3 regions of the Mesorhizobium sp. BHbdii genome follow, and region 1 is predicted to be linked to each of the others. Evidence: riboswitches for the same ligand, from Rfam matches in the RefSeq annotation. Region 1 holds a riboswitch; each other region holds the start of a gene.
The links. Region 1 has a riboswitch for cobalamin ahead of ACWTU8_RS13550 (aromatic ring-hydroxylating oxygenase subunit alpha). Riboswitches for the same ligand answer to the same signal wherever they lie in the genome.
Positions count from the first base shown of each region.

Region 2: another riboswitch for cobalamin. It lies ahead of ACWTU8_RS05925 (DUF1636 family protein); the one in region 1 lies ahead of ACWTU8_RS13550 (aromatic ring-hydroxylating oxygenase subunit alpha).
Region 3: another riboswitch for cobalamin. It lies ahead of ACWTU8_RS06130 (CbtB domain-containing protein); the one in region 1 lies ahead of ACWTU8_RS13550 (aromatic ring-hydroxylating oxygenase subunit alpha).

Region 1 is NZ_JBSPKX010000002.1:179,101-186,406, reverse strand. Features, by position in the region: gene ACWTU8_RS13565 (molybdopterin-dependent oxidoreductase) at 1-248, shown strand, start outside; gene ACWTU8_RS13560 (FAD-binding oxidoreductase) at 245-991, shown strand; gene ACWTU8_RS13555 (2Fe-2S iron-sulfur cluster-binding protein) at 1,110-2,240, opposite strand; gene ACWTU8_RS13550 (aromatic ring-hydroxylating oxygenase subunit alpha) at 2,264-3,511, opposite strand; cobalamin riboswitch at 3,727-3,929, opposite strand; gene ACWTU8_RS13545 (DUF680 domain-containing protein) at 4,450-4,656, shown strand; gene ACWTU8_RS13540 (DUF680 domain-containing protein) at 4,748-4,975, shown strand; gene ACWTU8_RS13535 (DUF680 domain-containing protein) at 5,048-5,266, shown strand; gene ACWTU8_RS13530 (ABC transporter ATP-binding protein) at 5,363-6,475, opposite strand; gene bglA (beta-galactosidase BglA) at 6,500-7,306, opposite strand, start outside.
Region 2 is NZ_JBSPKX010000001.1:1,206,858-1,214,163, reverse strand. Features, by position in the region: gene ACWTU8_RS05950 (NADH-quinone oxidoreductase subunit D) at 1-891, opposite strand, end outside; gene ACWTU8_RS05945 (NADH-quinone oxidoreductase subunit C) at 892-1,494, opposite strand; gene ACWTU8_RS05940 (NuoB/complex I 20 kDa subunit family protein) at 1,500-2,081, opposite strand; gene ACWTU8_RS05935 (NADH-quinone oxidoreductase subunit A) at 2,072-2,437, opposite strand; gene ACWTU8_RS05930 (winged helix-turn-helix domain-containing protein) at 2,774-3,973, shown strand; cobalamin riboswitch at 4,003-4,206, shown strand; gene ACWTU8_RS05925 (DUF1636 family protein) at 4,245-4,676, shown strand; gene cobW (cobalamin biosynthesis protein CobW) at 4,673-5,710, shown strand; gene cobN (cobaltochelatase subunit CobN) at 5,729-7,306, shown strand, end outside.
Region 3 is NZ_JBSPKX010000001.1:1,247,245-1,254,550, reverse strand. Features, by position in the region: gene cobD (threonine-phosphate decarboxylase CobD) at 1-775, opposite strand, end outside; gene cbiB (adenosylcobinamide-phosphate synthase CbiB) at 774-1,742, shown strand; gene cobO (cob(I)yrinic acid a,c-diamide adenosyltransferase) at 2,085-2,702, opposite strand; gene cobU (bifunctional adenosylcobinamide kinase/adenosylcobinamide-phosphate guanylyltransferase) at 2,704-3,225, opposite strand; gene ACWTU8_RS06135 (CbtA family protein) at 3,218-3,994, opposite strand; gene ACWTU8_RS06130 (CbtB domain-containing protein) at 4,010-4,189, opposite strand; cobalamin riboswitch at 4,227-4,428, opposite strand; gene ACWTU8_RS06125 (Rieske 2Fe-2S domain-containing protein) at 4,659-5,051, shown strand; gene ACWTU8_RS06120 (SRPBCC family protein) at 5,029-5,478, shown strand; gene ACWTU8_RS06115 (SRPBCC family protein) at 5,412-5,777, shown strand; gene ACWTU8_RS06110 (MFS transporter) at 5,843-7,042, opposite strand.

The DNA of each region.
Region 1 (7,306 bases):
ACGTGCCGACGAAGGATCTCACCGCCGGCAAGGCGATGGTGGCGCTGCTTTACGAAGGCAAGCCGATCACGCCGGACCATGGCGGCCCGGCGCGGCTGCTGGTTCCGCATCTCTATTTCTGGAAATCGGCCAAATGGCTGAACGGGCTGCAGTTCACCGAGCGCGACGAGCCCGGGTTCTGGGAGTTGCGCGGCTATCACATCTATGGCGACCCGTGGCGCGAGCAGCGCTATACGGGCGATCCATGAGCGACGGGCCGGCGGCGCAGTCGCCCTGGCAGACCGTCACCATCCGACGCATCGAAAAGCGCACGCCGCGCGTCACCAGCTTTTTCCTCGAGCCGTCGCGGCCCTTCGCCTATCGTGCCGGGCAGCATGTCGATGTCAGGCTGACGGCGCCGGATGGCTATCAGGCGCGTCGCTCCTACTCGATCGCCTCGGGGCCGGAAGCCGGCGAGATGATCGAACTGGCGATCGAAAGGCTCGATGATGGCGAGGTCTCGCCGTTCTTCCACGATATCGCGGCTGTTGGCGACGAGGTCGAATTGCGCGGGCCGCTCGGCGGCCACTTCGTCTGGTACGACGGCGACGGCGGTCCGCTTCTGCTGGTCGGCGGCGGGTCCGGCGTGGTTCCGCTGATGGCGATGATCCGCCATCGCGCGGCGCGCAGGTCGGCGGTGCCCGTGGCACTGGTGTTTTCCGCACGGGTCTGGGACGAGGTGATCTTTCGCGACGAGCTGATCGGCCTCGACGATCGTCGCGACGGCTTCGATCTGGTGCTGACGCTGACCCGCGAGGCCGCCCGGCGCCCGGCGGACTATTCGCGGCGGGTCGATGCCGCGATGATAGAGCAATCGATGGTGCGGCTGCCCGCGCCGCCAAGGTTCGCCTTTGTCTGCGGCTCGAATGCCTTCGTGTCGGCCGCCGCTCAGGCGCTGATCGATGCCGGCGTTCCGGCAGGCCTCATCCGCACCGAGCGCTACGGGGTTTAATGCATGTCGCGCAAAAGTGTGCAGCGGTTTTTGCGATAATGACATGCATAGAAAACGACAACGTAAAGCGCGTCGCATAAGGCCGGCCAAACGCGACGCGCTTTAGCCGCCTCGCCGGTCAGGCGTCGATTTCGAGTGCCGTCAGTGGCTTCGAACAGCAGGCAAGGATGAAGCCGTCATCGATCTCGTGATCGAGGATGCCGCCATTGTGGCTCATCTCGACTGTGCCCGAGACCTTTTTCACCTTGCAGGTTCCACACAGGCCGAACTCGCAAGCCGCTGGGATGCGTACGCCCGAAGCGCGCGCCGTCTGCAGCACGGTCTGGCCGGCAACGCAGTCGGCATCGACATCCGAAAGCGAAAAGCGGATCGGCGTTGCGGCCTCGGCAGGTGTCTCGACCCCGCCCTCTGCCGGCCCACCCTTTGCCGGCCCACCCTTTGCCGGTGATGTGAACGGGGCCAGTATTTCCTCCACTATTGGGGCCGCAAAGCTCTCCTGATGATAGTTGGCCATGTCGAATCCGACCGCCTCAAGCATCTGCCGCACGGCGCGCATGAACGGGTCGGGACCACAGCAGAAAATTTCGCGCTCGCGAAAATCGGGCGCCAGCAGCGGCAGCCGTATCGCGTCGATCCGGCCCATATGGCCGAACCAGCCCTCGCGGCTGGAGCGCTCCTCGATCATGAAGCCAAGCGTTAGGCCCGGCATGCGGCTGCCGAGCAGTTCGAGCTCCTTGCGGAAGATGATCTCCTCGGGCTTTCGTGCGCAGTTGACGAAGCCGACATCTGTCCATGGCGCGCAGTCGTTCAGCCAGCGCAGCATTGACATCATCGGCGTCACGCCGGAGCCGGCCGAAATGAACAGATACTTGGCCGCGGGGTGGCTGTGCAGCGAAAAGTCGCCGGTCGGCCCATAGGCTTTCACGTGAACGCCGGGTTTGAGATTGTCGAACATCCAGCGTGTGCCGAGGCTGCCGGCCTGCGCTTTCACCGTCACCGCGATCGAGAACGGCCGCGACGGCGAGGACGACAGCGTATAGGTCCGCATCAGCGGGCCGTCAGTGGTCGGCAGTTCCAGTGTCACGAACTGCCCCGGTCTGTAGCGGAACCAGGTCTGGTTGTCGGAGCGGAAGGTGAAAGTCTTCACGTCAGGCGCCTCGTCGCTGACGCCGATCACTTCCAGCACCTGAAGCCTGTCGTTCCAGGGCGCCATCTCGTCGAGATGGCGGTAGAGCCCGAGATCCGTCATCGCATTCATACCCTTGACCTTTCTCAGGCGACGCTGCGCAACGCCGGCCGGCCGTCCTCGGCAAGGCGCGGCCCGATGAAGGAGGCGTACCATTCGACGAACTGGATGACGCCGCCCTCATGCAGTTCAGAATAGGGGCCGGGCTCATAGGCCGGCGACAGGATGCCGAAGGCGTTTTCCTCGACGATGCGGCGGTCCTGATCGTTGGTCTCGGTCCAGACATGGGTGAGTTCGGCGAGATCGTAATCGACGCCTTCGACCGCGTCCTTGTGGACGAGCCATTTGGTGGTGACGGCCGTTTCCGTGGCGCTGATCGGCAGCACGCGGAAGGTGACGGCATGGTCGCCGAGGATGTGGTTCCAGGTCGTCGGATAGTGATAGAGCAGCAGCGAGCCGATGCGCTCGGTCGAAACGCTGTCGGAAAGGTTCTTCTTCACCGCGCGTCTTCCCGTCATCGTGTAGCTGACGGCATCGCGCAAGAGCGGCGCGCGGGTGGCACGATACTGCCCGGCCGGATCGATGCGGAACTTGCTCGGCAAGCCCGCCGCCTCGCATTTCGCCCAGTGCGCAAGCATCTCCGGATCGCTATCGGCGCCCTGCACGCCAGTCACGGTCGGCGCTTCCGGGAATGTCTTGCACAGTTCCGGATGGTTGCCGGCGCAATGGTAGCACTCGCGGTTGTTTTCCCAGACGAGCTTCCAGTTGCCCTTCTCGACGATGGTCGATTCGAAGGCGATTTTTGCGTCGCGCAGCCGGTGCGGCAGGAGGTAAGGCTCGATCATGGCGCGCATCGGCGCGAAATCGGCGGGCTCCTTGGCCAGGCAGATGAAGATGTAGCCGCCAACGCTTTCGCAAGCCACCGGCTTCAGGCTGAACTGGCTCTTGTCGAAGCCGTCCGCCATCTGCCTTGCGAACAAAAGCCGGCCATCCAGCTCGTAGGTCCACTGGTGATAGGGGCAGACGAGCTTCGCCGCCGTGCCTTTGTCGGCGTTGCAGACGCGGCTGCCGCGATGCCGGCAGGAATTGTGGAAGGCATTGATCCTGCCTTGCTGGTCGCGGACCAGCACAACCGGATAGTCGCCTATCTGGGCAGTGATGTAGCTGCCCGGCTTCGGCAACTCGCAATCGTGGCCGATGAACAGCCAGTCGCGATACCAGATCAGCTCCATGTCGAGCTTGAAGAAATCGGCATCGGTATAGAAGGGCTGCTCGAGCGAATAGCCTGCCCTGCGGCCGTGCAAGAGCCTCAGCATGTCGTTGCGCGCTTCCATTTCCTGTCCTTATAGCCGTCGCATCGGCCCGAAATCGGAATCGATTTCGGAAAGCACGATGCGCAATTCAAAAGTCTTGGAGCGTGTTTTGTGCGTCCACATGGACGCACGTCGCTCCAAAGACTGAACTGGTGGTGATGGAGGAAGGATCGCTCGCAGACCGGCGACAGGCCAGACATGCATCATCCACCTCTTGACCGCCCACCGCGATCAGTCGTGTCTAGAAATCTCGGGCTGGTTTCCGGGCTCTGGAGTGTCCTTGCGGACTCATCGCGACACCTTCCCAGGCTTGTGGCCCAGTGGTCTCCCGTTGCGACTTGAACTCCACCACCGTTGCGGGGGCAGCGCCGGGTTCTGACCGGCTTCCCAATTCTCCGCTTCGTCGTCACCAAGCGGCACCTGAGTTGGCGTGATCTAATCATGACGGCTGGCTGACTGTCGGCATGAAAGCGACATCGTATCCATGCGGCGCGACACGGCGGCGAAACCCTGTGGGCCGGGATTTGAGGGGGGATGAATTTGCACCCGGCTGCGAGCGCTGCCGGTTCTGAAAGCACGCCGGATTTAACCATTGCAGGGCGCCTAAATGGTTAATGATTCGACAACAACTCAGCACCGGCTTTTTAAGCCGCTTCTAAAATCGAACCGAACGGTTCGTTTCTGTTGACAATGCGTGCATGACGCTGTGAACGCAGGTCCGGCAATTCGTCAAATGGTCGAATGGCGCCTTGGCATAAACCTCTGAAACAAAACACAAAATAACACTATTGGAAGCATCTGGTACAATTTCAAGGTGTAGATTCTTGGTCCACACGGAACAACTTAGTGATTGGAATCCGCCGAATGGCCTTCCCACATCGGGGCTGTCCGAACGACGCGAATTCCTCCCAAGACACGCCGCTAGACGGACGGAAAATTAAGATACTGGAGTACCAAAAATGAAAAAGATTGCTCTTACTGCCGTCGCCGTTCTGGCCATCACCGGCAGCGCCTTTGCTGGCAGCGACCATTATGGGTCCAACGGCGCCAACCAGCCGGCCGCTGCGGTCGACAACAGCTCGTATACGGCTTCCATTCAGAAGCCGGCTCACGCTGAAAAGCCCGTTGTCCAGGGCGCCGACCGCAACCTTTTCGGCAACAATTAACAGCTGATCCCAAACAGCAGAGCGGCGTTGTCTTTTCATAAAGACCGCTGCCGCCGCGCTGAGGGGATATGACAATTCAGGAGTACTAGAAATGAAGAAGATCATTCTTGCCGCCGCCGCCGCCATTCTGGCCGTCTCCGGCAGCGCTTTTGCCGGCAGCGACAATTTTGGATCGAACGGCGCCAACCAACCGGCCGCTGCGGTCGACAACAGCTCGTACACGGCTTCGATTCAGAATTCGGCTTCGGCGCAGAAGCCGGTTCAGGCTGACGAGAAGCCCGTCCACGGCAGCGACCGTAACCTCTTCGGCAACAACTAATGTCGATCCCAACAGCAGCGGCGGCATTTGCCCGCCGCGTTGGTGGAACACGAAAAATCCAGGAGTACTGAAATGACGAAGATCGTTCTTGCGACCGCCGCCGTTCTGGCCGTCGCCGGCAGCGCATTTGCCGGTAGCGACAATTATGGATCGAACGGCGCCAACCAACCGGCCGTAGCGGTCGACAGCTCGTACACGGCTTCGATCCAGAATTCGGCCTCGGCGCAGAATCCGGTTCCGGCTGACGAGAGGCCTGTCCACGGCAGCGACCGCAACCTGTTCGGCCGCTAACAGCGACCTGAACGCACAAGAGCGGCGGGCTTTGCCCGCCGCTCTTGTTTTTTGCCTTCGCCAAACTGCCTGTATCCAGCAGTTAGGCCGCCAGCCTCAGGCTGCCTTTGCTTCCGCTTTGTGGAGTGTGAAGGAATGTCCGTCGGCATCGAAAATATGCAGGTCGCCGGCATCGGCATTCAACCGCAGCGCAGCACCCCGCTTGACCTCGACATTGCCGGGCAGCTTGGTCACCAGCGGCAGTTCGGAGCGGCCGATGTCGACATAGACGAGCTGAACCTCGCCGAGTTGCTCGACATAGTCCACCGTTCCCTCGAAAAGATAATCCGTCCCGGTGGCGATCATCAGATCCTCCGGCCGCACGCCGAAGCTCACCGAAGCGCCCTTCACTGACGCTGGCGTGGCGATCGGCACCGTCGCCTTGCGCCCGCCGACATGACTGACGACGGTCGGGTCGCCTGATTTGTCGATCGTCGCCGGCAGGATGTTCATTGCCGGCGAGCCGATGAACTGGGCAACGAACAGATTGCCGGGTTTCTTGTAGAGATCCATCGGCGTGCCGACCTGCTCGATATGGCCCTCCTTGAGCACCACGATGCGGTCTGCCAGCGTCATCGCCTCCACCTGGTCGTGGGTGACGTAGATCATCGTTGTAGCCGGCATCGACTCCTTGAGCTTGGCGATCTCGATGCGGGTGGCGACGCGCAGTGCCGCGTCGAGGTTCGACAGCGGCTCGTCGAACAGGAAAACCTTCGGGTTGCGCACGATGGCGCGGCCGATGGCGACGCGCTGGCGCTGGCCGCCCGACATCGCCTTGGGCAGGCGGTCGAGATATTTTGTCAGCTGCAGGATTTCCGCGGCCTGGCGCACTCGCTTGTCGATCTCTGCCTTGCTCTCCTTGCCGATCTTCATAGAGAACGCCATGTTGTCGTAGACGGTCATGTGCGGATAGAGCGCATAGGACTGGAACACCATGGCGATGCCCCGCTTCGACGGCGGCACGTCGTTGACCACCTCGCCGTCGATCCTGAGCTCCCCGGAGGTGATTTCCTCAAGCCCGGCGATGGACCGCAGCAAGGTCGACTTGCCACAGCCGGAAGGGCCGACAAAGACGATAAACTCGCCCGACTTTATGTCGAGGTCGATGCCGTGGAGAATGTTAAGATTGCCGTATGATTTCTTCACTTGCCTTAGCGTGACATCGGCCATGATTCCCTCCAGTGAATTGCAAATTCAGTTGACACGCCCGAACCAGGCGCCGTAGCCACCGAGGCGGATAGAGCCGACGCCAGTCTGTCCCGAAAACCCGTGCCCCGGCAAGGGCTGCAGCGAGCGTCCGCCGAGATCGATTTCGGCCGGTCGGCTGCCGAGATTGAAGGCGCAGACGATCTGCTCGTTGCCCTCGCGGCGCGTGAAGGCGACCGTATCGCCCTGGCTTTCGATGAAGTCTATTTCGCCCTTGGCCAGCGCCGGATGCAAACGGCGGAAAGCGAGAAAGCGCCGGTAGTGTTCGAGCAGCGAGCTGTCGTCGCCCTGCTGCACATCGACCGCTTGCGAAAGGTGCTTGACGGGCACGGGCAGCCAGGGCCTCGCCTTGGAGAAGCCGCCATTGCCGTCGGCGCCATTCCAGACCATCGGCGTGCGGCAGCCGTCGCGGCCCTTGAACTCCGGCCAGAAGCGGATGCCGTAGGGGTCCTGCAGGTCCTCGAATTGCAATTCCGCTTCGCCAAGGCCAAGTTCCTCGCCCTGATAGATGCAGACCGAACCGCGCAGCGACATCAGCAGCGCCGAGATCACCTTGAGATAAGCGGTCTGGTCGGCCTCGCCCGCCGCCCAGCGCGAGGCAGTGCGCATCACGTCATGGTTGGAGAAGGCCCAGCACGACCAGCCGTCGCTCGCAACCTTGCCAAAGGCTTCCAGCACCGAACGCACCTTTGCCGCGCTGATCTTTTCGGGCGCCAGGAAGTCGAACGAATAGCACATGTGCACGCGCTTGCTGCCGGCGGTATAGGCCGCCACCACCTCGAGCCCGCGCTGCGA
Region 2 (7,306 bases), on a different contig from region 1:
CACCACCTTGCCGTCGAGATTCGACACCGGCCCCGCACCTTCCTTGCCGAGCAGCAGGTCGACGCACTGGCGCATGATTTTCGCCGACTGGCGCATCTCTTCCATGCGCACGAGGTAACGGTCGAAGCAGTCGCCGTTCTTGCCGATCGGGATGTCGAAATCCATCTCCGAATAACATTCGTAGGGCTGCGACTTGCGCAGGTCCCAGGCCACACCCGAGCCGCGCACCATCACGCCGGAAAAACCCCAGGCCCAGGCATCGGCCAGCGACACCGTGCCGATATCGACATTGCGCTGCTTGAAGATGCGGTTGCCGGTCAGCAGTGCGTCAAGATCGTCGAGCGATTTCAGGAACGGGTCGATCCAGTTGCCGATATCCTCGACCAGCTTCTGCGGCAGGTCCTGGTGGACGCCGCCGGGCCGGAAATAGGCCGCATGCATGCGCGAACCGCTGGCCCGCTCATAGAATACCATGAGTTTTTCACGTTCGACGAAGCCCCACAAGGGCGGCGTCAGCGCGCCGACATCCATCGCCTGCGTCGTCACATTGAGGATGTGCGACATGATGCGGCCGATCTCGCAATAAAGCACGCGGATCAGCTGGCCGCGCTTCGGCACTTCGATGCCGAGCAGTCGCTCGGCGGCAAGCGCGAAGGCATGCTCCTGGTTCATCGGCGCGCAATAGTCGAGCCGGTCGAGATATGGCACCGCCTGCAGATAGGTTTTGGCTTCGATCAGCTTTTCAGTGCCGCGATGCAACAGCCCGATATGCGGATCGACGCGATCGACGACTTCGCCATCGAGCTCCAGCACGAGGCGCAAAACGCCATGCGCCGCCGGATGTTGCGGGCCGAAATTGATGTTGAAGTTGCGAACGGAGGTTTCAGCCATTTACTGCTTTGCCTTCTCATCCCCCGGGAGCACGTAATCCGTACCTTCCCACGGAGACAGAAAATCGAAATTGCGGAATTCCTGCTTCAATTCCACCGGCTCGTAGATGACCCGCTTGGCCTCGTCGTCGTAGCGCACCTCGACGAAACCGGTCAGCGGAAAATCCTTGCGCAGCGGATGACCCTCGAAGCCGTAATCGGTCAGAATCCGCCGCAAATCGGGATGGCCCGAGAACAGAACGCCATAGAGATCGTAGGTTTCGCGTTCGAACCAGTCGGCGCCGGGATAGACGCCGGTGATCGACGGCACCACGGTTTCCTCGTCGGCCTGGACCTTGATGCGAATCCGAATATTCTGCTTCGGCGACAAGAGATGATAGACGACGTCGAAGCGCTTGGCCCGCGACGGATAATCGGCGCCGCACACGTCGATGATCGAGATGAACTGGCATTTTGGATCGTCGCGCAGGAAGGTCACCACTTCGATCAGATCGTGCGGCTCGACAGAGATGGTGAGTTCGCCATAGGCAAACACCGCCTCGCCGATCCGGCCGTTCAGCTTCTCTCCGAGATGGGTCGAGAGTTCATTCAAGGACTGGATCATGCCGCTCACCGTTCGATCGTGCCGGTGCGGCGGATCTTCTTCTGCAGGAGAAGAATGCCGTAAAGCAGCGCTTCCGCACTCGGCGGGCAGCCGGGCACGTAGATGTCGACCGGCACGACGCGATCGCAGCCTCGCACCACCGAATAGGAATAGTGGTAATAGCCGCCGCCATTGGCGCAGGAGCCCATCGAGATGACGTAGCGCGGCTCCGGCATCTGGTCGTAGACCTTGCGCAGCGCCGGCGCCATCTTGTTGGTCAGCGTGCCGGCGACGATCATGATGTCGGACTGGCGCGGAGACGCGCGAGGAGCGACACCGAACCTCTCCGAGTCATAGCGCGGCATCGAGGTGTGGATCATCTCGACCGCGCAGCAGGCAAGACCGAAGGTCATGAACATCAGCGAGCCGCTGCGCGCCCAGGTGATCAGCGCCTCGGTGGAGGTGACCAGAAAACCCTTGTCGGCCAGTTCGTTGTTGATCTCGAGGAAGAATGGATCATTCGCCCCCACCGGCTTCCCGGTGCTGGGGTCGAGAATGCCCTTCGGCTTCGGCGCGACGAGCGTGCCGGAATTGTCGCTCAATCCCATTCCAGCGCTCCTTTCTTCCATTCATAGGCAAAGCCGATGGTCAGCACCGCCAAAAACACCATCATCGACCAGAAACCGAGCATGCCGATCTGGCTGAAAGACACGGCCCACGGGAACAGGAAGGCCACTTCCAGATCGAAGATGATGAACAGGATCGACACCAGGTAGAAGCGGATGTCGAACTTCATGCGGGCGTCGTCGAACGAATTGAAGCCGCACTCATAGGCGGAAAGCTTTTCCGGATCTGGGTTGCGGAAGGCCACCAGGAAGGGGGCGGCAAGCAGCGCCAGGCCGACGACCAGCGCCACGCCGATGAACAGGACGATGGGCAGGTACGAACTCAACAATGCGTTCATGCTGCAGCTTTCCGTTGGCGGCCAATCCACTCTGATTACAGCACCGGACCCACTTGCGGAAGCGTGACAGTTTAACCACTGAACCGTTTTAGGAGGCTCTATGCTGCAACGCGGCGAGGGTTAGCGCAGCGCTTTCGGCGAAGCAAGTCAAACCTTGTTCAAAACACGGTGCCTGGACGGCATATCCGGATAAACTGGTCCGATCCGCTCCTGTTTGATTTCTTTCATCTTTTACTCCAGTTTCCTCTCCTGACATAGATGCCGCCAAAACCCTGCTAGCATGGCGCGGAATCATCGTCCAAACCTTGGGTCGAATGCCAACAGAGTGCCGTCTGCATGAAGGAAAAAATCTCGCTCGCCATGGCCCGGCGCATCGCGCTTGCCGCACAGGGGTTTGCCGATCCTCGCCCTAACAGCACGCCTGATCGCCGCCATCTGGCCCGCGTCCTTGCCCGCACCGGCCTGCTGCAGATCGATTCCGTCAGTGCGGTGGTGCGTGCTCACTATATGCCGCTCTATTCGCGGCTTGGCCCCTACCCGCTTGCGCTGCTCGACAACGCCGCCGTGACGCGCAAGCGCAAAGTCTTCGAATATTGGGCGCATGAGGCCTCCTTTCTGCCGGTCGAGACCTATCCACTGATGCGCTGGCGCATGGAGCGGGCCGAGCGCGGCGAGGAAATGTATAACGGGCTGGCCAAGTGGGGCCGCGAACGCGCCGCCTACATTGAAGACATCTATCGCGAGGTCGTTCAACGCGGCCCGATCGCCGCTTCCGCCCTGGAGGGCCAGAAAGGCTCGGGCGGCTGGTGGGGCTGGAGCGATGCCAAGCACGCTTTCGAATGGCTGTTCTGGGCTGGCCGCATCACCACGGCGTCGCGTCGTGGCTTCGAGCGGCGCTACGATCTGCCGGAGCGAGTGCTGCCGCCTGCGATACTTGCCCTGCCAGTGCCCTCCCCTGAGGATGCGCACCGCGAATTGCTGCGCATTTCCGCCCGCGCCCACGGGGTCGCGACGGCGGGCGACCTGCGCGATTATTTCCGCCTCTCTCCAGCCGACATCAAGGGCCGGATTGAGGAACTGGTCGAGGCCGGCGATCTTTTGCCCGTACGCGTCGAAGGCTGGGACAAGCCTGCCTATCTTTACAAGGACGCCCGTTTTCCGCGCAAGATCGAGGCACGCGCGCTGCTCGCTCCGTTCGATCCGGTCGTCTTCGAGCGGTCGCGCACGGAAAGACTGTTCGACTTCCGCTATCGCATCGAGATCTACACCCCCGTCGAAAAGCGCCAGTACGGCTATTATGTGCTGCCGTTCCTGCTCGGCGAAAGGATCGTGGCTCGCATCGATCTCAAGGCCGACCGCCCCGCCGGCGTGCTGCGCGTCCATGCCGCCTATGCCGAGCCCGGCGCCCCGCCGAAAACCGCCGCCGAACTCTTCGAGGAGTTGAAGCTGATGCAGGGTTGGCTCGGGCTGGAACGCATCGAAGTGACTCCGGCCGGCGACCTGGGTTCGGCTCTCGCCAACATTGCCGCATCGTAGACGTGCGTTGACACGACTGCCTGCACAGGCCTAAATCCAATCCAGACGGTCTCCTCTCGGCAAAGGGAGGAGCCAAGAGGGAATGCGGTGCGAAATTCCGATTTCAAATCCGCGGCTGTCCCCGCAACTGTAAGCGACGAGCCAAGGCCGAAAACCACTGGGACGGTCCCGGGAAGGCGGCACCAAGGCGATGACCCGCGAGCCAGGAGACCTGCCGTCTAGGACAAAAGAATCCGATCGCCTGGCGGGTTTTCCGGGCATGGAGCCTGATTTGGAACGCGACAGCAGTTTTTCGGCTGAGACAGCGGACGTATTGCCCGATAGTGATCCCTTGGCCGGCGTCACGGTGATCGTCTGCGCCTCCTGCCGTGACGAGACCGGCTCCGATGGCCATCCCCGCGCCGGCGAATTGTTGGCCGAAGACACGCGCCGCGCCGCTTCCGGCGAAAATATCCGTATCCGCAGCGTCGAATGCCTCGGCAACTGCAAGCGCCGGCTGAGCGCCGCGATCCTGCGCGACGGCTGCTGGAGCTACGTCTTCGGCGACCTGACCACGACAAGCGGCGCCGATCTCGTCACTGGCGCAAAGCTCTTCGCCACCTCGACGGACGGTCTCATTCCATGGCGCGGCCGCCCCGATAGTCTGAAGCGCGGCCTCGTCGCCCGCATCCCTCCCCTCGACCTTTTGAAGGACCTGACATGACCGCTTCCGTCTCCCGCGTGCCCTGCACCGTCGTCACCGGCTTCCTCGGCGCCGGCAAGACAACGCTGATCCGCCATCTGCTCGAAAACGCCGGGGGCAAGCGGCTGGCCATCATCGTCAACGAGTTCGGCGACATCGGCATCGACGGCGAGATCCTCAAGGGATGCGGCATCGACACCTGCCCCGAGGACAATATCGTCGAGCTGGCCAATGGTTGCATCTGCTGCACCGTCGCCGACGACTTTGTCCCGGCGCTCGACCAGATCCTGTCGCTGACGCCGAAGGTCGACCATATCCTGATCGAAACCTCTGGGCTGGCTCTGCCCAAGCCGCTGGTCCAGGCCTTCCAGTGGCCGTCGGTGAAGAGCCGGGTGACCGTGGACGGCGTCGTCGCCGTGGTCGACGGACCGGCGCTGGCCGAAGGCCGCGTCGCCAACGACATGGACGCCCTGCAGGCGCAGCGCGCGCAGGACGAGACGCTCGACCACGACGACCCGGTCGAGGAGGTGTTCGAGGACCAACTCGCTTGCGCCGACCTGATCATATTGTCGAAGAGCGACTTGATGGACGCCGCCGGTTCGGCCCGCGCCAATGCCATCATCGGCGAGCACACCGCGCGCGCCGTCAAGATCATGCCGACCTCGCAAGGTAAGGTCGATCCGTCTGTGCTGCTCGGCCTCGGCCTTGCCGTCGAGGACGACATCGAGAACCGCAAGACCCACCACGACGACGAACTCGACCACGAGCACGACGACTTCGATTCCTTCGTCATCGACATTCCGTCGATCGCCAATCCCGATGAGCTGGCTTTGCGTGTCGCCACGGCGGCGGAGGAAGAGAACGTGCTGCGCGTCAAGGGTTTCGTCGACGTCGGCGGCAAGCCGATGCGGCTGTTGCTGCAGGCTGTCGGTCCGCGCGTCAATCACTATTACGACCGCGCCTGGACCACTGAGGACGACCGCCGTTCGCGTCTCGTCGTCATCGGTCTGAAAGGGCTGAACCGCCCGGCCATCGAGCGTATCCTCGCCGGCTGACCCCAGGCACGAGCCGCGATGCACATCCTCACCACAACATCCGCCTCGCTCGACGATCTCGCCGAGCCCGTTGATCTCAGGCAGACGCCTGCGGATGTCGTGGCGCTGTCCTTCACCGACAGCGATCTGGCCGGGCTGGCGGCGGCGTGGAAGGCAGGTGCGGATCGCCTGCCGTCGATGCGGCTGGCGCCTTTGCGTGATCTGCGCCATCCCATGTCCGTCGACCTCTGGATCGACAGCGTCGCCCGCCACGCCAGGGTTATTTTGGTTCGCATTCTCGGCGGCTATGACTGGTGGCGCTATGGCTGCGACCAGCTTGCCTCGACCGCCCGCGCACGCGGCATAAAACTGGCGCTGCTGCCCGGCGAGAGCCACGACGAGGATTTGCGGCTGATCGAATGCTCGACGCTGCCCCGCGAAGAGCTCGACGGTCTGCTCAATTATTTTCGCGAGGGCGGCCCGGCCAACATGACAGCGCTGGTGCATCGGCTGGCCCGGCTGGCGGGATCGGACATGGCGGTCGCGGAGCCGGTCAGCGTGCCGAAGGCGGGCTATTATGAGCCGGGACGCGGTGTCGTCCCCCTCCCCCTCGAGGGGAGGGTCCGGCCGCAGGCCGGGGGTGGGGTCCTCTCTGAAGTGCGCCGACACCCTGAAGCGCTTCGACAGAAAGAAACGTCGCGCACTGCCGCAACGACCCCACCCGCCCCTGCGGGCCACCCTCCCCTCGAGGGGAAGGGATACGCCGCGCCTGTCATTCCCATCCTGTTCTATCGCTCGATGCTGCTCGCCGCCGATGTCGCGCCCATCGACGCTCTTTTTGAGGCGCTGAGCGCGCGCGGAATGGCCCCCGTCCCCATCTTCGTCTCCAGCCTCAAGGACCCAGCATCGCTCGCCTTCGTCGAGACCGCGCTCGCAGCGCTGAACCCTGCCGCGATCATCACCGCGACGGCTTTCGCTTCCGGCGCCGAGCCCGGCGTCGAAACCCTGTTCGACCGCGCCGGCGTGCCGGTCTTCCAGGTCATCGTCGCGACGACTCGTCGTGACATCTGGCAAAACAATCAGCGCGGGCTGGCGCCCGCCGACCTCGCCATGCATGTCGTATTGCCGGAGCTCGACGGCCGCATTCTGGCCGGCGCCATTTCCTTCAAAGGCGAGAGCGAAACCGACCCGGCACTGGCCTTCCGCGCCTTCGCCAACCGGCCGGAGCCGGACCGCGTCGCGCAGGTGGCGAACCGTGTCCAAGCCTTCATCCGCCTGCAGCGCACGCCGCGCGCGGAACGCAAGCTCGCCATCCTGATCCCCGACTATCCGAGCGCACCCGGCCGCACCGGCTACGCCGTCGGCCTCGATGTGCCGTCCAGCGTGCTGGCAATGCTGCACGACCTGAGCGAACAGGGCTACGCCGTTGAAGGGATTCCGCAAACGCCGCGCGCGTTGCTGAAGATGCTGGAGCGCAGCGAAGGTGGATTGGGACTAGGGGACTATCTCGACCTTTCGACGGAATTGCCGGCTGAGGCAATAGCTGCCGTGACGGCCGCGTGGGGGAATGCGGCAGATGAGACAGGTTTGTGCGACGCACCCCCCTCTGTCCTGCCG
Region 3 (7,306 bases), on a different contig from region 1:
GGCGTCGCATCTCGGCCTGCCAGCCGCTGTCGGCAAGCGCGCGGATACCGTATTCGAGCGCTGGGCCGGCGACCGCCCATGGCCCGAACTGCGCCTCGAGCCGTTCGACCGTCAGCGCGTCGGCCAGTGCAAAGCCGAGCCGCAGGCCGGCGAGGCCAAAGAACTTGCCGAAGGAACGCAGCACGACAATGCCGCCTTGCTCGACATCCCCGGTCAGGCTTTCCGCACGCGGGCCAACATCCATGAACGCCTCATCGACGACCAGCAACCCGCCTTTGGCGCGCAATCTTCCGGCAAGATCGAGCAGCTTCTTGCGTTCGATGATGCGCGCGTCCGGATTGTTGGGGTTGACGATGATGGCGAGATCGGCTCCTGCCAGGACCTCGAAATCATCGACCTCCGTCACAGCATGGCCGGCGATTGCCGCTGCCCGCTGATGTTCAGCATAGGTCGGCCCGAGCACCAGCGCCTTGCCGGGGCTCGCCAGCGAGGCGACGCGGGGCAACAAGATCTGCGTGCCCGGCGTCGCCACCACATTCGCTGCCGATGGCGCGCCATAAACGCTTGCCGCAACTTCGGCCAACTCGCGGACCCGCGCTGCTTCCGGCAATCTGGACAGGGCGGTGGCGGGCAGATCGAAAAACGGATAGGAGTGCGGATTGATACCGGTCGAGAGGTCGACGAAGGGCTGCGGCGCATGCGGAAAAAGCGCCCTCGCCCGGCCAAGGCTTCCGCCGTGATCCACCACTGTCGCCGCTCCATCAAGAGACTTCATGTCGATCCTGACCGCTTTCCTGTCACTGGTTGTTGAATTCGCCGTGGGTTACCCGGCCTGGCTGTTCGGCGCCATCGGCCATCCCGTCACCTGGTTCGGCAGGCTGATATCCTTTCTCGACCGCAGGCTCAACCGCGATACTGATTCCGACGCCCTGCGTCGCCGGCGCGGTGTTCATGCGCTGCTGATCATCGTGCTGGTGCCGGCCGCCATCGCCTTCGCCGTGGAAACCATGCTTTCGGGCATTCCAGCCGGACTGGTCCTCACGGCAATCCTGGCGACGTCGCTGCTGTCGCAGAAGAGCCTGGCCGAGCATGTCGAGGCGGTGGCCGACGGACTGGACAATGGTGGACTCGACATCGGCCGTGCTGCCGTCTCAAGGATCGTCGGCCGCGATCCGGAAAAGCTCGATAGAGCCGGCGTCTGCCGCGCGGCGATCGAAAGCCTGGCCGAGAATTTTTCCGACGGCGTCGTTGCGCCCGTCTTCTGGATCGGCGTCGGCGGGCTGGCCGGCGGCGTCGCCTACAAGGCCGCCAACACGGCCGATTCGATGATCGGCCACCGCACCCCGCGCCACGAGGCCTTCGGCAGGGCGGCAGCGCGCTTCGACGATCTGATCAACCTGCCGGCGTCGCGGCTGACCGCACTGCTCATCGTGGGTGCCTCTTTCTTCGTCAAAGGCGCCGATGCGGGCAACGCCTGGCGCACCGTGCAGCGCGACGCGACAAAGCACCGCTCGCCCAATGCCGGCTGGCCGGAGGCGGCGATGGCCGGCGCGCTCGGCCTGGCGCTCGCCGGCCCGCGTTCCTATGACGGCGTCATGGTCGACGATGCGTTCATGGGCGAAGGCGGCCACCGCGATGCCGAGAGCGCCGACATCAGGCGGGCGCTGAAACTCTATCGGGTCGCCGACTTTTTGCTGATCGCGCTGTTCGGCTTGGTGTCGGTGATTGTCGTCGGTGCGTGACGGCAGTGCAACGCGGCCGGTCGAGATCGGCAAAAAGTAAAAACCCGCCTCGGGGCGGGTCATAGGCGCAAATCAGCACCATCTGCCGTCACAAAGCAAGGAATCGCGAGCTCGCGACCAGGACGAACGCTTCAGGTCAGCGCTAACCCTCACCCTCACCCTTTCCCTTTCCCTTTCCGAGTAAAGGACGGGGAGAGGGGGATCGCCAGCGTTGCGGCCAAGCCACTTCTCCCCGTCCTTCGCGGGGAGAAGGTCCCGGCAGGGGTTGAGGGGCGGCGCCGACTTTCGATAATCGGTCGTCTCCAGTACGAGTTACGTGCTGCCCAACCGCGGGCAAAACGCTCAAAACTCTATGCCTTGCTGTGCCTTCACGCCGGCGGAAAAGTGATGCTTGGTCACGCACATCTCGGTGACAAGATCGGCGGCATCGACCAGCGCCGGTCTGGCGTTGCGGCCTGTGGCGACGACATGCAGGTTTTCGCGGCGCCCTTTCAGCGCCGCCACCACTTTGTCGAGATCGAGATAATCGTAGCGCAGCGCGATGTTCAGTTCGTCGAGCACCAGAAGGCTGATCGATGGCTCGGCCATCAGCTCGAGCGCCTTGGCCCAGGCCGCTTCGGCGGCGGCGACGTCGCGCTTCAGATCCTGCGTTTCCCAGGTGAAGCCCTCGCCCATTGTATGCCAGACGACCCGGTCGCCGAAGGCGGCAAAGGCGTCCTTCTCGCCGGTGTGCCATTTGCCCTTGATGAACTGGACGACGCCGACGCGCCTGCCGTAGCCGAGCATCCTCAGCGCCAGCCCGAAGGCGGCAGTGGTCTTGCCCTTGCCGGGCCCGGTGTTGACGATCAGCAGCCCCTTCTCGACCGTCTTTGCCGCGACCTCGGCGTCCTGCACCGCTTTGCGCTTGGCCATCTTGGCGCGATGGCGCTCCTCGTCCTTGGGATCGATAGTATCAGCCATGTCACTTCACCTTGAGCGGCAGCCCCACCACCATCAGCAGCACCGTATCGGACACTGCCGCGACTTGCTGGTTGAGCCGGCCGGCGGCATCGCGAAACCGGCGAGCCAACGCATTGTCCGGCACGATGCCCTGGCCGACCTCGTTGGAAACCACGAACCACGGCCCGCGCGGTCGTGACAGCACATCCGCCAGCCCTCGGCATTCGGCCTCAACGTCATGTTCGGCCAGCATATGGTTGGTCAGCCACAAAGTCAGGCAGTCGATCAGGACGGGCCGGCCGTCAGGCAGCGCCTCGATCGCGCCGACGAGATCGAGCGGCGCGTCGATGGTCGTCCAGCCCTCGCCGCGCCGCGACCGATGCAGCGCAATCCGTTCGCGCATCTCGTCGTCATAGGCTTGCGCCGTGGCGATATAGGCCCACGGCGCCGGGCAGGCCGTCGCCAATTTTTCGGCATGCGCGCTCTTGCCGGAGCGTGCACCGCCGATGACCAGGGTCAGCGTCCCGGCAACGCGATCAGGCAAAGCTGTCGCGCAGGCCGGTCGCGGTGCCGGTCAAGCGGCCACGCACCACGCCGACGATGCCGCCGAGCACCAGCCAGAACACCAGATTGGTCAGCGTCACCGCCACCACGAACTGGTGATGCAGGCCTTCTGGGATCGGCGATTCGAAACTGTCGGGCTGCGGCGCGCCGACGATATGCGGCGCCACGATCAACGCTACGGCAATCAGCGCCAGTGGCAAGGACTTGCGGAAGGCAAGCAGGCCGAGACCCGCCGCGGTCGCCATCACGGTCGCCGTCCACCAGATCTGGCGCTGGGTGAGATCGGCCGCCGGCATCGCCGGCAATTCGGGCGGCAGGCCAAGGTTCGGAGCCAGCGTGAATACGGCAAAGCCGGCAAAGCCCCAGAACAGGCCCTGACGCCAATTGCCGATGCCGCCGGCGAACTCCGAAGCGGCGACCAAGATCAGCGCAAAGCCGATGCCGGTGACCACATTGGCAACGATATTGAAGGCGAAGCGCTCGAAACCGTCGGCCGGCGTCCAGCCCTCCTCTTCCGGGGCGGCAGCTTCGGCCGGCGCTGGCGCCGCGCTGGTCATGGCATTCGTATCCCCGGCGTTCGCAGCCGGCGCCGCGGCATGGTCATGCGTGTGACCACCGCCGGCCTGTTCGTAGACTTCCGCTTTCAGAATGAGCGGCACCGTGGCATAGGCCTGCATGCAGGCGAGAACGACGCCTGCCACAAGCCCTGCGATCGCCGCGATGAACACGACGTTGCGAAACAATGTCATGATGTCAGCCCCTCGTCAGTGGCAGGGGAACGCCATCGAATGGCGATAGTCGTGAGCGGCATTGTGGACCGCGTCGATATGCGAGAAGCCGACAAAGCCCATCACGAAAATGCCGAGAAATGCAGCAAGCGCCAGCTGCACAAAGCGCGACTGCGAGGAGACGGAAGTGCCGAGCGAGACGGAAGCGGTATTCATGTCTTGTCCTTTCGCCCTCCACCCGAGGGCATAGAAGTCAGTTTTCCTGTCGCCGGCAGGTCTCCTGGCTCGCGGATCAACGCCCTTCCCCACCTTCCCGAAGAAACTCTTCAGTGGCATATGGAGAGGACTAACCGCACACAGTTGCGGGGGCAGCCACGGCATTGGGCAACAATTCGCCCTCACCGCATTCCCTTTAGGGCGCCGTGCGTCCGAATGGACGCACAAGGACGCTCTAACACTTAGACTCTGCGCATGACCTTTCCGGAACCGATTCCGGCTCCGGGATCATGCGCGGCTCCAAACGGAACCGACGACAGCTGCGACTATAGGCAGAATCGTCGCGTCCGGCAAACCAAATTCCGCCAGCCACCAGCGCGAATGCGCCTCTCGGCAGGCCAGCCAGCCCGGCGCCGCGATTGACAATGTTCGCGACCGGGTGTCGGCTGGCGTATCACAGGAGCCGGTCATGCAGCCCAGCCCGAGCGAGCACGATCCCTATAACGGTTTGACGCGACTTGAACCGTCGCTGCCGTCATCGGCCTACTGGGACATCGAGGCCTATCAGCGCGATCTCGACGCCATCTGGTATCGAAGCTGGCTGCTCGTCTGCCGAGAGGCCGACCTTGCCCAGCCGCTGGCGTTCAGGACGTTCCGTGTCGGCACTCAGGAGATCGTCGTGCTGCGCGACGAGACCGGCGAGCTGCGCGCCTTCCACAACACCTGTCGGCATCGCGGCTCGCAGCTTTGCCGGGGGAGCGAAGGTCGGCTGAAGGCCGCGGCTCGTCACTTGCCCCTACCACGCCTGGTCCTATTCGCTGCGCGGCGATCTCGTGCGCGTGCCGTCGAGATCGCTGCCTGAAGGCTTCGACAAGGCCGATCATCCACTTTACCGCGTAGCGCTGTCGGCATGGGGCGGTTTCGTCTTCGTCAATCTCAGGGAAGACGCCGACGGTTCGGCCGAGACATCCTTCGATCCCGCCTCTGGCGACCTCGCCAACTGGCCGCTGGAGACGCTGGTGTCAAGCCATATGCTGCGCAAGGTCATGAACTGCAACTGGAAGATCTTCTGGGAGAATTTCAACGAGTGCCTGCATTGCCCAGGCGTCGACAAGGACCTGTCGCGGCTGGTGTCGATCTATGGCCGCGGCCTGATGGGTCGGGACGACGACCCCGAATGGGCCCGTCACGCCGACAATGATGCGCCGGAGTTTCCGGTGGCCTGCGGGCCGGAGCCGAGACATGGTCGCGAGACGGGCGCGTCCACGGCCCGGTCTTTCCCGACCTGACTTCAGCCGAGCGTTCCGCCGGGCAGACCTACGCCACCAACCTGTCGTCGATGTTCATCGTCGGCCATGTCGACTATGTCAGGACCGTGCGGCTGGTGCCGCTCGGCTCGGAGCAGACCGAACTGACCGCCGAATGGCTTTTTTCGTCCGAAGCGCTCGCCAATCCAACGGCTGATATCGACAACATCGTCGCTTTCGGCAGGCAGGTGCTGGAGGAGAGCGCTGATATCTGCGAGATCAACCAGAAAGACTGCGCTCGATGCGCCACAAGGCCGCATGCTGATGCCCGAGGAATATGAAATTGCATCGCTTCCACAACTGGGTGCGCGAGCGGCATACAACGCTTTCACCAAAATTCTGACGATCAAAGCGACTTCGGCAGATACCGCCAGGTGACAAAACCGCAGCCCGCCGCCAGCAGGCCGAGCGTGGCGAACACCGAGCCCAGCCCGAAAAACGCCAGCACCACCGAATAGACCAACGGCGGTGTCAGCTCGGAAAAGTCGAGATAAGTGCGATAGACCGCCGCCATCTCAGCCCTTTCATAGAACCGCACCGAGCGCATGAAGGCGGTCGAGCCCAACGCGTCGAGAGCGATGGCGAAGAGCGCGCCGCACAGCAGCAAGGCGCCGGTAAGAAACGGCACGAATTCGCCGACGGCGCCCGCCGCCAGCAGCATGGCCGACAGGGCGAAATAGGCTGATGTCATGGTTCGCCGGCCGCCGAAACGCTGTCCCACTCTGCCCCAGAAGATGGCCGTGAACAACAGCGCATTGCCCGCTGAGACCAGCAGGCCGCCAGCGAGCTCGCCCTCGCCTGTGATCACCATGAACAAAGGCCCGTAGACGAAAAATGTCGTCCAGAAGCAGGAGCGGCCGAAGGCGATCAGCCAGGCCAGCCTGAGACGCGGCTGCGCGACGAAGCGGCCGATATTGGCGAGCGGATTGGCCGGCCGCGTCTTGCCAGGGCGGATCGACTGATTGTCGCCGAGCCGGTAGGTCCAGAACAGCCCCAGCAGGGCCATGGCGAAGATGGCGACCGCGCCATGCGCGGCATAGATGCCAAAACGCGTGTAGAGGAAGATGCCGAGTGTCGGCCCGCTTGTCCAGGCGAGCATCGACCACGCCATGCGCAGCGATTCGGCCTGCATGAAATCGGTCTTGCGGATGTGGTCCATGATGTAGAGGCTGAGCGTGATGGACAACGCGCTGGCGCCCATCACGCGGCAAAGCATGCCCACCAGCTGCCCGGTGAGCGTGTGCGTGACGAAGAACAGCGAGCCGACGGCAAGCAGGCAGGCACCTGATGTGTAGACCCAGCGTCGGGCAAAGCGCCGGATGAGCATCGGCATGAACAGCGTCACCGACAGGCCGAGCAGCGCCACGACGGTGTAGAGGATCGAGACGATCTGCTCGTTGCGGAGGATTTCGTAGGCCTGGATCGGGATGACGCTCGACACGGTGGCGCGCGCGAAGGATTCGACCGCATAGAGCGAGGCGAAGGTGCGCGCATCCGCCGGTCGCAAGGCCGGAAGCGCGATTGGATGGCGCACATGGGTAGCCATTGCTGTCCCCGAAGCAGAATCGCCCAAAGCAGGACGTGAGCGCCAAATCTGCCGTGGCCATCCCTAGGTCAGTAACAGGAAACCGACCCGTTCACGGCAAAAAGCGAACCGGCCAAAGGCTTTCCGGCGCTGGCCTACCGCATCGGCGCGAAATCGGAATCGATTTTCGGAAAGCACGATGCGTAGATTCAAAAGTGTTAGAGCGTACTTTGTGCGTCCAAGCGGACGCACGTCGCTCTAATGCCCGCCTTGATGCGACGCCGG